DNA from 3 places in the Parageobacillus caldoxylosilyticus genome. Region 2 is predicted to be linked to each of the others. Evidence: predicted binding sites of a transcription regulator. Region 2 holds the regulator's gene; each other region holds the start of a gene.
The links. The regulator CtsR, encoded in region 2, represses protease genes until heat stress. The targets are predictions, from matches to a motif close to ATGGTCAATAAAGGTCAAACA.

Region 1: clpP (ATP-dependent Clp endopeptidase proteolytic subunit ClpP) is a predicted target of CtsR. The motif match lies at 4,058-4,078, and genes of this name have one in related genera.
Region 3: clpB (ATP-dependent chaperone ClpB) is a predicted target of CtsR. The motif match lies at 2,195-2,215, and genes of this name have one in related genera.

Annotation. Positions count from the first base shown of each region.
Region 1 covers NZ_CP040553.1:2,175,944-2,181,285, reverse strand. Annotated here, with positions in the region: gene rpoN (RNA polymerase factor sigma-54) at 1-913, opposite strand, end outside; partial or broken gene BV455_RS20375 (DNA-3-methyladenine glycosylase family protein) at 1,174-1,769, opposite strand; gene BV455_RS11035 (bifunctional transcriptional activator/DNA repair enzyme AdaA) at 1,872-2,537, shown strand; gene BV455_RS11030 (methylated-DNA--[protein]-cysteine S-methyltransferase) at 2,521-3,069, shown strand; partial or broken gene BV455_RS20950 (radical SAM protein) at 3,134-3,355, shown strand; tRNA gene BV455_RS11020 (tRNA-Arg) at 3,835-3,906, opposite strand; gene clpP (ATP-dependent Clp endopeptidase proteolytic subunit ClpP) at 4,131-4,721, shown strand; gene BV455_RS11010 (HPr family phosphocarrier protein) at 4,764-5,021, opposite strand; gene whiA (DNA-binding protein WhiA) at 5,041-5,342, opposite strand, start outside.
Region 2 covers NZ_CP040553.1:1,619,402-1,624,743, forward strand. Annotated here, with positions in the region: gene BV455_RS08285 (protein-arginine kinase McsB) at 1-764, opposite strand, end outside; gene BV455_RS08290 (protein-arginine kinase activator protein McsA) at 769-1,317, opposite strand; gene BV455_RS08295 (CtsR family transcriptional regulator) at 1,332-1,793, opposite strand; rRNA gene rrf (5S ribosomal RNA) at 2,034-2,150, opposite strand; rRNA gene BV455_RS08305 (23S ribosomal RNA) at 2,386-5,316, opposite strand.
Region 3 covers NZ_CP040553.1:954,487-959,828, reverse strand. Annotated here, with positions in the region: gene BV455_RS04925 (carbamoyl phosphate synthase large subunit) at 1-799, shown strand, start outside; gene argF (ornithine carbamoyltransferase) at 796-1,734, shown strand; gene BV455_RS04915 (YjzC family protein) at 1,852-2,031, shown strand; gene clpB (ATP-dependent chaperone ClpB) at 2,230-4,824, shown strand; gene BV455_RS04905 (YjzD family protein) at 4,873-5,061, opposite strand; gene BV455_RS04900 (alpha/beta hydrolase) at 5,204-5,342, shown strand, end outside.

The sequences.
Region 1 (5,342 bases), 560 kb from region 2:
TATCGACAATAACGGCCATAATATTTAACAACGTTCGTTTGCGCTGCTCTAAGCTTTTGGCAAGCCATAAAAACTGCCGATATTTATCTTTGACGAAGCCGTGGACTTGACTGTCGCGATAATGGGTCATTTGCTGTTCATACGTCCGATTCCAGACCAGTTCCGGATGCACATCGTCGTTAAAGAAAATGCACCATTGGCCTTCCGGGCCGCGTTCGACAATCAGATCGGGGATGATAAAATGCGGCATCTCCTTTGTATAATGAATGCCAGGACGCGGTTCGAGCGTGCGGATTAAATCCCAAACACGCTGCAACGAAGCGATATCGACCCCAAGCTGCTTCGCCAGCGTTTTCCATGATTTTTCAGCAAATAAAGAAAAATGATGCTTGATGATTTGTTCGGCGAATTCATCCCGCTCTGGCAAACGCTGCAGCTGCAAATATAAACATTCTTCCAAGCTGCGTGCGCCCACGCCAGCCGGCTCTAATGACTGCACGATTTCAAGCGCCTTTTCCGCTTTCTCCCTTGAAATAGCTAATTGATCAGCAATTTCCTCCAGCTCGATCCGCAAATAGCCGTCTTCATCAAGGGAAGCGATGAGGTAACGCACGACGCGTTCTTCCTGTTTTGCAAGCGAAAGCGCCGGCAGCTGCGCCATTAAATGCGCCGAAAGCGTTTCTGAACGTGTGCTCATATTTTCCAACCATTGCTGTTTGTCTTTCTCCGATAAGCGGCGCCCGCTTTGCTTCCAGCGATGATCGCGAATTTCCAAAAAAGGATTGTCGAGCGACTGTTCGTATAAAAAAGACTGCAGCTCTGCAGCAGAGTACTGCAATAATTCAATTGCCTGCGTCAGTTCTTTTGTCAGCGCCAGCTTCAGCCGCTGCTCTTGCAATAATTCCGCCCTCATCATCCATCCCCCTTTTCTTCTATTGTACACTACTGCCCCCACGGAATGGTATAGAAATAATTTAACAACGCAGTGATGGACATTTCCAATGCCTGCTTTAGCCGAACACAGTCTATAGCAATATATATATTCAATAAATGTAAAAAACCTGCCGCAAATTACGACAGGTGACTTTTTCGGCAAGCTGTAAAGATCTTTTCTTTTTTAGAAATTATTTAATGTGAAATGATTATGAATAGCTCAATATTCCGTTTATAGAATTAATAAAGGAATCTCCATAAATAAAAAGTTGCATAGGCTTCCCAGTTTGTCCATCTTGAAAATAGCTTTAAAATTTCATCTTTAGAAGGTTTATTCTCCGAGCCCATCAAATGTTTAATGTCGTTGTGCAGTCCGACATCATCAATGGGAAAAGCAGAAGGAATTCTCAGGCAGCGCATCAAAACATAGTTTGCCGTCCAAGGCCCAATTCCCCGGATATTTACTAACATCTTTTCCGCTTTTTTATAGTTCCCCGCGCCCATCAAAAGCTCTTTCGTCAATTTTCCTTCCGATATGAGTTTCGCCACTCCAATTAGATATTCGCTTTTCTTGGCTGTCATTTGTAATGCCGTTAAATCACTGACCTTCAATGCCGCGATTTCATGGGGGATGGAAATATCCAATATTGTTCTCCATCCCACTCTACGTGTCGACCGAAGGTTTCCACAAAACGCCTTTTTAATGTATACGCAAAGGTAAGATTAATTTGCTGTCCAATGATCCCCCAGCACAGAGCCTCAAATAAATCGGGAATTCCGATAAGACGAAGTCCATAAAATTCACTGACTGCTTTTTGCAGCAAAATATCGCTTTTACAGTTTGATTTTGAAATCTTGCTTTTATATTGTAAAACCGTACATACGATCTGGTTTCAAGGTATACTATAGGTAATCTACCATCGATGGAGGTAAACGAAATGAAAATGAAAACACAACGAAAACAAGGGGATATTCAACGTGTACCTCATCACGCGAATGAAACAGGTGCCATTGTGGAAAATTTGACAGATGAAATATGGCAAGCCATTGTTTCAAACGATTCATCCTATGACGATAAATTTTTCTATGCTGTAAAGAGTACGGGTATCTTTTGCCGGCCTTCTTGCAAATCCCGTGCTCCAAAAAAAGAAAACATTCTCATTTTTCGCAGTGCCCAGCAAGCCCTATCGGAAAACTTTCGCCCAAGCAAACGATGCAAACCAACTGGAGAGCGTTTGCCAGATGAAGATTGGGTGGACCAAATCACACAATGCATTGAAACGAATTACAGCGAACCTTTAAATTTAAAAATATTGGCGGATATGTGCCATGGAAGCCCTTACCATTTGCACCGTACGTTTAAACGGATCAAGGGGATTACCCCAGCCGAATATATCCGAAAGGTAAGAATTTCCAAAACAATTCAATATCTTGCCACTTCGGATAAAACCATTACAGAAATTTCTTTGGCAGTTGGCATTCCTAATACAGCATACTTTATCACTTTGTTTAAAAAAGAAACGGGTTATACGCCGGCAGATTATCGCCAATTAATTAGCAATAAAATAACGATGGAGGCGTTAAATAATGGTGTCAAAAAATAATCTAACGGTTTATTGGACTTTGTTTGTGTATGAACAATGGAAAATGTATATAGCTGCGACATCAAATGGGCTTTGTTACGTGGGTTCTCCGAATAAGCCATTTGACGAGCTGTCCAATTGGGTAAAGAAACACTTACCGAATAGCGTTTTAATGCAAGATGATGAAAAATTGCAGCCTTATACAGCCGAATTAACAGAGTATTTCTGGGGGCAGCGCAAGACCTTTGTACAGCCTCTTGATTTATACGGTACACCATTTCAATTATCCGTGTGGAACGCATTGCGCAAAATTCCGTACGGGCACACGCGGTCTTACTCGGAAATTGCGAATCATATTCAAAAACCGTTTTCGGTACGTGCAGTTGGAGCCGCTATTGGCGCCAATCCAGTTTTAATTATCGTACCTTGCCATCGTGTGATCGGTAAAAATGGAACACTGACAGGATATCGGGGCGGTTTGGAAATGAAGAAACAACTGTTACAGTTAGAAAATGAAAGTTCGCTTATAGGAGAGAGATACCTGCATGCCTAATAGTATCACGAAGCACATTGCTTCATTGGATTAATGTTACTGTAGAACCTTTGGAGGATTTCACATGAAAGTCGAATTTTTTTACAAATACCCGAAGACACTGCTAAATAAAGGAACAGGGTTTCTTTCTGGATATAGCTATTCTTTAAATCCGTATGCTGGTTGTGCATTTGGTTGTTCATACTGCTATGTGCGTCAAATGCCTGTTTCGATGTTCCGTAAGGAGGAATGGGGGACCTGGGTAGACATAAAAAAGAAATCGGCAGATTTACTGTGCAAAGAACTTTAGTATTTTTTCTATGTACGAAAAATTGGGTTTGGAAGAATGGTATGATCCTTCAGCATATCGTATCGTGTATGACAGACTAAAAAAAGTATTCCCCGATGAACAAGTCTATTTGAGCCAAAAAGGGTTTTTACCTTAATTGAGTGTTTTACACAAAGAGAAAATAGTATTCCTTGTAAAAAATATAAGCTTCCCAAGACTAACCCTTTTTCTGTTTACTTTTCCATAAAGTGATGAGCATGGAAAATAGAAGGAAGTACCATGAAACTAGAAAAAGTTGGAGTAATAATAAGCAATCCAAAAGTTTGTTGAACTATCCCGAAAATTAGTATTTCATCATTTGCTGGTGCCGTAAGCACGATATGGAGGTCTATCTGAAAAAACAACTCTATAAGCTTGAAGGTTGTTTCAAACCGTTGAAAAGCGATTTGGTCAACAGACTAAAACCTGCCGCAATTGCGGCAGGTTTTGCATTGATACGCCCTCGGCAGGATTCGAACCCACGCTAAGAGAACCGGAATCTCTCGTGCTATCCACTACACTACGAGGGCATCATGTTCAGTTGCATGTTCAATTATAGTAGAAACTTCTCTAAATTGCAAGAGGGAAAATGTGTTTAAAAAATGGAAAAGAGGTTATGATGAAAAGAGGGATGTTTGACATCGTTCACGAATAATTATAAATGTAAGGTCGAAGGTGTTTCGTTTGACCTTCATTGACCATTAAGGTATGATAAAAATACATATGATTAGTCAATGGCAAAGGAGGAAACTTCATGTATTTAATCCCTACCGTTATCGAACAAACCAACCGCGGAGAACGTGCGTATGACATTTATTCCCGCTTATTAAAGGACCGCATCATTTTTCTCGGCACTCCGATTGATGATCAAGTAGCGAACTCGATCGTCTCTCAGCTGTTATTTTTAGCCGCGGAAGATCCGGAAAAAGACATTTCGCTTTATATTAACAGCCCAGGCGGTTCGATTACGGCCGGCTTAGCGATTTACGATACGATGCAATTTATTAAGCCGGACGTTTCGACGATCTGCATCGGCATGGCTGCATCTATGGGAGCATTTTTGCTCGCTGGCGGCGCCAAAGGAAAACGATTCGCTTTGCCAAACAGCGAAATCATGATCCATCAACCGCTTGGCGGCGCTCAAGGTCAAGCAACGGAAATCGAAATTGCCGCTAAACGCATCCTTTTCTTGCGTGATAAGTTAAATCGCATTCTCTCTGAAAATACGGGTCAGCCGATTGAAGTGATTGAACGCGATACCGATCGTGACAACTTTATGACGGCGCAAAAAGCGCAAGAATACGGAATCATTGACCGCGTATTAACGCGCTCGGATGAAAAGTAAAATAAAAAGGCTGCTTCGCTATCGTGTGAAGCAGCCGCTTTTTTATTTCTCTTTTTGCACATAGCTGGCCAGCTTTTCAATCGCTGCCTTTTCGTCGGGTCCGTCCGCGATCAACGTAATGACAGAACCGCTGCTAATCGCTAGACTCATTAGTCCCATAATGCTTTTGGCGTTTACTCGCTTTCCGTCCTTTTCCACAAAAATATCAGAAGAAAAGCGATTCGCTTCTTGCACAAACAACGCAGCAGGGCGCGCCTGCAACCCCGTTTTTAATTTGACTTCTACTTGTTTCTCGATCATTCTCCATCTCCCCTTTTATTTATAATGATTTATGAAAATCAACAGGCTTTCCAGCCCGCAGCCGTTCGGCAATTTCATCGATTTTGCGCAAGCGGTGGTTAATCCCCGATTTGCTGATCTTGCCCCCGGATACTAATTCGCCTAATTCTTTTAGCGTCACATCTTGATGCTTCATCCGCAATTCGGCAATTTCCCTCAGCTTATCCGGGAGGGAGCTTAATCCGATCGTTTCGTCAATGTAGCGAATGTTTTCGACTTGACGGAGCGCAGCGCCAATCGTTTTATTGAGATTGGCCGTTTCGCAGTTGACAAGCCGGTTGA
Region 2 (5,342 bases):
GCCATTCGCTCTTGGGCGATTAATTGCTTAACGATGCTTTGTAAATCTTCGACAATATCTTCCTCTGATTTTCCTAATGTAATTTGGTTTGATATTTGAAATATATTACCTAAAGCCTCACTTCCTTCTCCGTATGTTCCGCGTACTACCAACCCCAATTGATTAATAGCTGGAATAATGCGGTTGATTTGCTGTGTTAAAACGAGGGCAGGAAGGTGCATCATCACAGAGGCGCGCATCCCTGTCCCAACGTTGGTTGGGCAGCTTGTTAAATAGCCGAGTTTTTCATCGAAGGCATAATTCACATGCTCTTCAATCCAATCATCCAGCTCATTCGCTGCTTCCAATGCTTCGGTTAATTGCAACCCTGGAAATAAGCATTGAATGCGAATATGGTCTTCTTCGTTAATCATAATACTCACTTCTTCATTTTCCGATAGCAGGCAAGCACCGAATGGCGAATCTTCTGCCAAATGTGGGCTAATTAGATGTTTTTCTACTAATACCCTTTTTTCAATCGGCTGAAGCTCTGACATTTTTAACAATTCAAAACGTCCGACCGAATGATAAGAGCGATGGGCAAATGTCTGTTCGAATAGGGAAACAATTTGTTGTGCCTCCTCGCTGCTAAACACGGTTGGGAAACGGAAGTCAACGATGTTTCGTGCCAAACGGATACGGCTGCTTAACACGATATCGGAATCAGGACCTTCCTGGCTCATCCAAGAACTAACGGCCGTATTAAAAAACTTTTCAAATGACATACCGCTACATTTCCCCCTCTCCACGCTGACGCAGCTGATATTCCAAAGAACGAATTTGGTCGCGGACTTCTGCCGCCTTTTCAAATTCCTCTCTCGCTACAAGTTCCTGCAGCTTTTGTTTTAGGACGAAGATTTGTTTGCGCAGATGAAGCACTCCGCCTTTTCGTTTCGGTATTTTCCCGGAATGGGTCGTATTTCCGCTATGAAGTCTTTTTAATATTGGGGGCAAATATCGCGCAAATGTCCGATAACAGTCGGAGCAGCCAAAGCGCCCGATTTGGGTGAATTGATGATAGGTCATTTTACATGTTTCACATTGTAAAATATCCGGGCCTGAGAACGTATTGGTGGTCATTTCTTTCATCGGCGTTTGGAAATTAAGCAATCCGGCTAATAGATTGTTTAAAGAAAAATCATCGTTTTCGTAAAACATAAACATATCGCCATGCTCTTTCGCGCATTGTTCACAAAGATGAAATTCGGTTTTTTCGCCGTTGATAATTTTCGTAAAATGCATCGTCGCTGGTCTTTGTTTACACTCTTGACATATCAACGCGGTCCCCTCCCCTATTTGTATTTCAGCGATGTTAACATCGCTTTGAGCATGCGCGCCCGCAGCTCATCCCGCTGCGGCAAATCGATATATAAAACAGAGCGATCCATCACGCTTAACATAATCTTTGCTTCCCGCTCAGAAATGACTTTTTCCTCGACAAGGCGTTCAATGATATCTTCTGCATTGGATTGGCTGATGCGGTGTCCGACTAATTCCAACAATTGATCGATTAATTGCGCCTCGCTTTTCGTTTTCACTTTCATAATGCGGATATAGCCGCCGCCTCCACGTTTGCTTTCGACAATATACCCTCTCTCGAGCGTAAACCTTGTATTGATCACATAATTAATTTGTGATGGAACGCACTGAAATTTATTAGCAATTTCACTGCGTTTAATCTCGACAATGTCTTCGTCGCTCATATTTAATACCTGTTTTAAATATTGCTCAATGATATCAGAAATATTTGGCACTCTACCCTCCTCCTTAACAATCAAAGTTGACTTTGACTATATTTGACCTTACCTCTACTATATAGTGTATTACAAAAAAATGCAAGAGTTACCGACAAAAATGACTAGTCATAGGATATCCTTTTTTGCCAAAAATGAAACACCAATATCGGTTTTACATATGGTCAAGGAAAGAAAAATAAACAAATGAGGCAAAAAAAGAAGCATGCCCTTCATAAGAAAGACATGCTTCTTCATCCTGCCTAGCGACGACCTACTCTTGCAGGGGCGCTGGCCCCAACTACCATCGGCGCTGGAGAGCTTAACTTCCGTGTTCGGGATGGGAACGGGTGTTTCCTCTCCGCTATAGTCACTAGGCAAGTAATGGACAAGTTTTATTATAATGGAACTATACTCATTGTCAAGAGGTTTTCATTCCTTCAAAACTAGATAACCGTCTGCTTGGAAGAAGCCGGGCGTCCTGCGCTTTTCGTACTGTCTAGCTCCGGCTCGCCGCCGCTCGGGGTCAAATAACCTTCGCCTTCGGGATGCAAGCATCCCTCCAGGCGAAGAACATTTGCCCTTCGCGGCGAACCGCTCGCCTACGCTTTTCTTGGTTAAGTCCTCGATCGATTAGTATCCGTCAGCTCCACGTGTCGCCACGCTTCCACCTCGGACCTATCGACCTCGTCATCTTCGAGGGATCTTACTCGCTTGACGCGATGGGAAATCTCATCTTGAGGGGGGCTTCACGCTTAGATGCTTTCAGCGCTTATCCCTTCCGCACATAGCTACCCAGCGGTGCCCCTGGCGGGACAACTGGTACACCAGCGGTGCGTCCATCCCGGTCCTCTCGTACTAAGGACAGCTCCTCTCAAATTTCCTGCGCCCGCGACGGATAGGGACCGAACTGTCTCACGACGTTCTGAACCCAGCTCGCGTACCGCTTTAATGGGCGAACAGCCCAACCCTTGGGACCGACTACAGCCCCAGGATGCGATGAGCCGACATCGAGGTGCCAAACCTCCCCGTCGATGTGGACTCTTGGGGGAGATCAGCCTGTTATCCCCGGGGTAGCTTTTATCCGTTGAGCGATGGCCCTTCCATACGGAACCACCGGATCACTAAGCCCGACTTTCGTCCCTGCTCGACCTGTCCGTCTCGCAGTCAAGCTCCCTTGTGCCTTTGCACTCTCCGAATGATTTCCAACCATTCTGAGGGAACCTTTGGGCGCCTCCGTTACCTTTTGGGAGGCGACCGCCCCAGTCAAACTGCCCACCTGACACTGTCTCCCACCCCGATAAGGGGTGCGGGTTAGAATTTCAATACCGCCAGGGTGGTATCCCACCGGCGCCTCCACCGAAGCTGGCGCTCCGGCTTCCCAGGCTCCCACCTATCCTGTACAAGCGATACCAAAATTCCATATCAGGCTGCAGTAAAGCTCCACGGGGTCTTTCCGTCCTGTCGCGGGTAACCTGCATCTTCACAGGTAGTATGATTTCACCGGGTCTCTCGTTGAGACAGTGCCCAAGTCGTTACACCTTTCGTGCGGGTCGGAACTTACCCGACAAGGAATTTCGCTACCTTAGGACCGTTATAGTTACGGCCGCCGTTTACTGGGGCTTCGGTTCGCACCTTCGCTTTCGCTAAGCGCTCCCCTTAACCTTCCAGCACCGGGCAGGTGTCAGCCCCTATACTTCGCCTTTCGGCTTCGCAGAGACCTGTGTTTTTGATAAACAGTCGCTTGGGCCTTTTCACTGCGGCTCCCTCGGGCTCATCACCCAAGAGAGCACCCCTTCTCCCGAAGTTACGGGGTCATTTTGCCGAGTTCCTTAACGAGAGTTCTCCCGCGCACCTTAGGATTCTCTCCTCGCCTACCTGTGTCGGTTTGCGGTACGGGCACCTCTCACCTCGCTAGAGGCTTTTCTTGGCAGTGTAGGATCGGGGACTTCGGGACCGATGGTCCCTTCGCCATCACGGCTCAGCCTTTATGCCAGACGGATTTGCCTATCTGGCAGCCTAACCGCTTGGACAGGCTATTCCAGCAGCCTGCTCGCCCTACCTTCCTGCGTCCCCCCATCGCTCGAACGGTGAGGAGGTGGTACAGGAATCTCTACCTGTTGCCCATCACCTACGCCTTTCGGCCTCGGCTTAGGTCCCGACTAACCCTGAGCGGACGAACCTTCCTCAGGAACCCTTAGGCTTTCGGTGCAGAGGATTCTCACCTCTGTTTTCGCTACTCACACCGGCATTCTCACTTCTAAGCGCTCCACGAGTCCTTCCGGTCTCGCTTCGACGCACTTAGAACGCTCCCCTACCGATGACCAGCGGTCATCCCACAGCTTCGGTGGCACGTTTAGCCCCGGTACATTTTCGGCGCAGAGTCACTCGACCAGTGAGCTATTACGCACTCTTTAAATGATGGCTGCTTCTAAGCCAACATCCTGGTTGTCTGGGCAACTCCACATCCTTTTCCACTTAACGTGCACTTTGGGACCTTAGCTGGTGATCTGGGCTGTTTCCCTCTCGACCACGGATCTTATCACTCGTAGTCTGACTCCCAAGGATAAGTCGTTGGCATTCGGAGTTTGACTGAGTTCGGTAACCCGATGAGGGCCCCTAGCTCAATCAGTGCTCTACCTCCAAGACTCTTCCCTTGAGGCTAGCCCTAAAGCTATTTCGGGGAGAACCAGCTATCTCCAGGTTCGATTGGCATTTCACCCCTACCCACACCTCATCCCCGCACTTTTCAACGTGCGTGGGTTCGGGCCTCCAGTAGGTGTTACCCTACCTTCACCCTGGACATGGGTAGATCACCTGGTTTCGGGTCTACGACGACGTACTATACGCCCTATTCAGACTCGCTTTCGCTGCGGCTCCGTCTTTTCGACTTAACCTCGCACGCCATCGTAACTCGCCGGTTCATTCTACAAAAGGCACGCCATCACCCATTAACGGGCTCTGACTACTTGTAGGCACACGGTTTCAGGTTCTCTTTCACTCCCCTTCCGGGGTGCTTTTCACCTTTCCCTCACGGTACTGGTTCACTATCGGTCACTAGGGAGTATTTAGCCTTGGGAGATGGTCCTCCCTGCTTCCGACGGGATTCCCCGTGTCCCGCCGTACTCAGGAGCCACTCGGGAGGGAACGAAGTTTCGACTACAGGGCTGTCACCTTCTCTGGCGGGCCTTTCCAGACCGCTTCGTCTACCCCGTTCCTTTGTCACTCCCATGTGAGTGGTCCTACAACCCCAAGAGGCAAGCCTCTTGGTTTGGGCTGTTCCCGTTTCGCTCGCCGCTACTCAGGGAATCGCGTTTGCTTTCTTCTCCTCCGGGTACTAAGATGTTTCAGTTCCCCGGGTGTGCCCTCCATACCCTATGGATTCAGGTATGGATACTGCCCCATTACGGGCAGTGGGTTCCCCCATTCGGACATCTCCGGATCAACGCTTGCTTACAGCTCCCCGAAGCGTTTCGGCGTTTGCCCCGTCCTTCATCGGCTCCTAGTGCCAAGGCATCCACCGTGCGCCCTTTCTAACTTAACCAACATCAGCGCTTCTCGGCTTCTTCC
Region 3 (5,342 bases), 660 kb from region 2:
AGGGGTGCATTCCGGAGACAGCTATGCATGGCTGCCGGCTCAAACGCTGACAAAAGAAGAGCAAAACAATATTATTACTTATGCGGCAAAAATCGCGAAAAAGCTGCAATTTAAAGGAATTATGAACATCCAATATGTCATTGCCAACGGGCAAGTCTATGTTCTCGAAGTCAATCCGCGCGCAAGCCGAACCGTGCCGATTGTCAGCAAGACAACGGGAATTCCGCTCGCGCAAATTGCGACAAAATTATTGCTTGGGAAATGCTTGCACGAAGTCGTTGATGAAAAGCAGTGGCATTTGGCGAACTTGCCATACTTTGTTCTAAAATATCCCGTCTTTTCGACATATAAGCTGCCGGGCGTCGACCCGCTTGTCGGTCCGGAAATGAAATCGACCGGTGAAGGAATCAGCATTGCAGCAACAAAAGAGGAAGCAGCGGCGAAAGCTTTTTATCCGTATTTAGCGAAAAAGCGTGAGGCTCGGGAAATTTATGTAAATGGAGAAATAGCCGAACCATTGCTTGAGCAAATAAAAGAAAAACAATTAATCATTGTTTCTGACATGCCGTTTTCCGAATGGGTGAAACGAAAAGAAGCGCTGGCGTTTTTTGATTTGCAAAAAGATGAAACAAGTTTTGAATATCGAACCATTGCGTTGTCCCGCCAAATCAAGGTGTTTACCGAAAACGAGACGTTTGCGCTCTTTTTGCAGGCGATCGGCATAAATCCGTTTCCGGTTTCATCGGTTCAAGAGTGGCTTGAAAAGAAAAAACAAATGGAGAAAGCGGTGATCGTATGAACACAGTCGTTTCCCTAAAAGGAAAAGATTTTTTAACATTGATGGATATTTCGGCAGAAGACATTCATGATTTACTGGCGCTTGCTGCGCAGTTAAAAGAAAAGCAGCTTGCCGGACAATCTTATACTCCGCTTACCAGAAAAACGTTGGCGATGATTTTTGAAAAGCCATCTACGCGCACGAGAGTATCGTTTGAAGTCGGCATGATTCAGCTCGGTGGAAGCGCGCTTTATTTAAACAGCAATGATTTGCAGCTCGGACGCGGCGAAACGATTGCCGATACCGCACGAGTGCTGTCACAATATGTGGATGCGATTATGATTCGTACGTTTGCGCATAGCAAAGTGGAGGAGCTTGCTCAATATGCGACGATTCCGGTGATTAATGGATTGACAGACGATGATCATCCGTGCCAGGCGCTTGCCGACTTATTGACGATTTATGAAGTAAAGAAGGAGTTAAAAGGGTTGAAACTTGCTTATGTCGGCGACGGAAACAATGTCGCTCATGCGCTGATGATTGCCGCTGCCAAGGTCGGCATGGACTGCACCATTGCTTGTCCGTCTGGCTATGAACCGAAAGAAACTTATGTAAATGCAGCCGTGCAAATTGGGAAACAAAGCGGAGCTGCCATCGCGGTGACACACGACCCAATCGAAGCCGTCGCCGATGCCGACGTTATTTATACGGATGTATGGACGAGCATGGGACAGGAGCAGGAAAGCGAGCAGCGTCTTGCTGCATTCCAGGAGTTTCAGGTCAATGATAAATTAGTGAAACATGCGAAACCGGATTATATGTTTTTGCATTGCCTGCCGGCCCATCGCGGTGAAGAAGTGACTGCGGATGTGATTGATGGACCGAATTCATACGTATTTCAGCAGGCAGGCAATCGCCTCCACGTGCAAAAAGCGATTTTAGTTTCTTTGTTATAAGGAAGTAGCACCGGGAATATGCCCGGTGTTTTTTATGCCACCATTATTTGCTTGGTTATGAACAAACATGGAGGAGGGAATGATAAAAATGTACTCTGAATAAGGGGGAATACGACAATGGGCCAACAACGCCATTTTCAACCAGGAGATAAAGCGCCGAACAACGGAGTATACATCGAAATTGGCGAGACAGGAGATAATGTCAAGAATCCGAAAAAAATCAAGCTCAAAGCAGGAGATACGTTTCCGGAAACATCGAATCATAATCGTCATTGGACGTATATGCGCAAACCGTAACGACAATAAGCCGAGAAAAATCGGCGTCGCTATTAGTTGCTAAACGTTAAAGGGATAAAAAAGAACGTTTTCGTGATGGATTTTTACCCTCCATAAAGCCATTCCGGTCAAGGAGTGGCTTTCTATTTGAAATAACAAGCAAGCATCCGCTATAATATACATAAAGGTCAAAGAAGGTCAAAAAGGAGGGAAGTCAGTGTGGATATTCAAAAATTTACCGAAAAAGTGCAAGAGGCTTTGATGACGGCCCAGTCGACTGCTGTGAAACATCACCATCAGCAGCTCGATGTCGAACATTTGCTGCTGGCCTTATTGCAGCAAGAAGAAGGACTTGCCAAAAGAATATTCACACTGTTGCGTGTTAATATAGATGCATTCATTCATGAACTGCAAGTGTTGTTAAAGAAAAAGCCGGAAGTGCTAGGAGCGGGGGCAGAAAACGTTTATTTGTCTTCACGGCTGCAGAAGGTCTTGACGAATGCAGAAAAAGAAGCGAAAACGATGCAAGATGAATATATTTCCGTAGAGCATTTGCTGCTTGCAATGGCATCAGAAACGGATGATATCGGTGAGCTTTTTCGCCGCTACGGCATTCATCGTTCTTCATTATGGAAAGTATTGGTGGAAATAAGGGGGAATCAGCGCGTGACAAGTCCGACGCCAGAAGCTACATACGAAGCGTTAAAAAAATATGGACGCGATTTAGTCGCGGAAGTGAAAGCGGGAAAAATCGATCCGGTGATCGGCCGCGACAGCGAAATTCGCCGCGTTATTCGCATTTTATCGCGGAAAACCAAAAACAATCCGGTATTAATCGGTGAACCGGGGGTCGGAAAAACGGCAATTGTCGAAGGCTTAGCGCAGCGCATTGTCCGCAAAGACGTTCCCGAAGGATTAAAGGACAAAACGATTTTTGCGTTAGATATGAGCTCACTTGTCGCGGGCGCAAAATTCCGCGGCGAATTTGAAGAGCGTTTAAAAGCGGTGTTAAACGAAATAAAGAAAAGTGAAGGTCGGATTATTTTATTTATCGATGAATTGCATACGATTGTCGGCGCCGGCAGGGCGGAAGGCGCAATGGATGCCGGCAATATGCTGAAACCGATGCTGGCGCGCGGGGAGCTGCACTGCATCGGTGCGACGACACTGGATGAATACCGGCAATATATCGAAAAAGATCCGGCGCTCGAACGCCGCTTCCAGCAAGTGCTTGTCGAAGAACCGAGCGTGGAAGATACGATTTCGATTTTGCGCGGCTTAAAAGAGCGGTTTGAGGTCCATCATGGCGTAAAAATTCATGACCGTGCTCTCGTTGCCGCCGCGACATTGGCAGACCGCTACATTTCTGACCGCTTTTTGCCGGATAAAGCGATTGACTTAGTTGATGAGGCGTGCGCGACGATTCGTACGGAAATGGACTCGATGCCGTCGGAGTTGGATGAAGTGATGCGCCGCGTTATGCAGCTGGAAATCGAAGAAGCGGCGCTGCGAAAAGAAACGGATGAGGCGAGCAAAGAACGCCTTGAAGCGCTCACAAAGGAACTTGCGGATTTACGGGAAAAGGCAAACAGCATGAAAGCGCAATGGCAGCAGGAAAAAGCAGCAATTGGGCGTGTGCGCGATGTGCGCGAGGCGCTGGAAAAAGCAAAGCGTGAGTTAGAAGAAGCAGAAAATGAATATGATTTGAACAAAGCAGCGGAACTCCGCCACGGCCGCATTCCGCAGCTTGAGAAACAATTAAAGCAGCTAGAACAAGAAATGAACGAAAATAATGAGGGAAGGCTGCTTCGCGAGGAAGTAACAGAAGAGGAAATCGCCGAAATCGTTTCGCGCTGGACGGGAATTCCGTTGACAAGGCTTGTCGAAGGAGAACGGGAAAAGCTGCTGCGCTTGCATGAACTGTTGCATGAACGGGTCATCGGACAGGACGAAGCGGTGGAACTAGTGGCTGATGCGGTGCTGCGGGCGCGTGCCGGCATTAAAGATCCAAACCGTCCGATCGGTTCGTTTATCTTTTTAGGACCGACCGGCGTCGGAAAGACAGAATTGGCGAAAACGTTGGCACAAGCATTATTTGACAGCGAAGAACAAATGATTCGCATCGATATGTCCGAGTATATGGAAAAACATGCCGTTTCCCGCTTAATCGGCGCTCCTCCAGGCTATGTCGGCTATGAAGAAGGCGGGCAGCTGACCGAAGCGGTGCGGCGCAAACCGTATTCCGTCATCTTATTAGACGAAATCGAAAAAGCGCATCCAGAAGTGTTTAATATTTTGCTGCAAATGCTCGATGACGGGCGGATTACTGATTCGCAAGGGCGCACCGTTGATTTTAAAAACACGGTTGTGATTATGACGTCCAATATCGGCTCCCACCTGCTGCTAGAAGGGGGGACGGAAGGCGGGGAAATTAAAGAAGAAACGCGCGAACAAGTCTTGCAGCAGCTGCGTGCCCATTTCCGTCCGGAATTTTTAAACCGCATCGATGATATTGTTTTGTTTAAGCCGCTGACGATGAATGAAATAAAAGGAATTGTCTCGAAATTTGCCAACGAATTATCCAAACGGCTCAGCGACCGCCATATTTCGCTTTCTTTGACAGATAAGGCAAAAGAATATATCGCTGAATCTGGATTTGACCCGGTTTACGGAGCGCGGCCGTTGAAACGGTTTATGCAAAAGCAAATTGAAACCCCGCTGGCGAAAGAAATCATTGCTGGACGGGTGAAAGATTACAGTACGGTAGTGGTCGATTATGAAAACGGGCAAATTGTGATAAAAACGCAATCATAACAAAAGGCTGTCCAAATCGTGGACAGCCTTTTGTTATGATGCAAGTGATTAATGATGGTGATGTTCTACCGGCTCATCCGGAATCAGACTGGCGACAATAAAGATGAGAACGGTCACAATGACGCCCAGTAAGGCTCCGGTAGAAAAATTATAGGTGATTCCTTGCATGGATCCCATTACATAGGTAGCCATCTGCACTAACAGAAACGTCCAGAAAAACGTCCAAAACAGCCGCATCTTCTTATTCCTCCCATCATTTCAAATTCCTTTTCTTATCTTACCACAACTTGCTCATTAGGCATATACCCATACGTTTTATTATGCGCCGCATATGGTATACTGTACAATTATGCATCGTAAAACAAGGGTGAATATCCATATGACGGTTCAACAACGGTTTTTTCAGCTCGATGACCAATGGTGCATTATTCATCTGCCGGAACGCCCAAATGGATTTGCTCTCTTTATTATTGGTGATACGAACCATTTTGTAAACGAGCATACAAGTTTTTGGATCG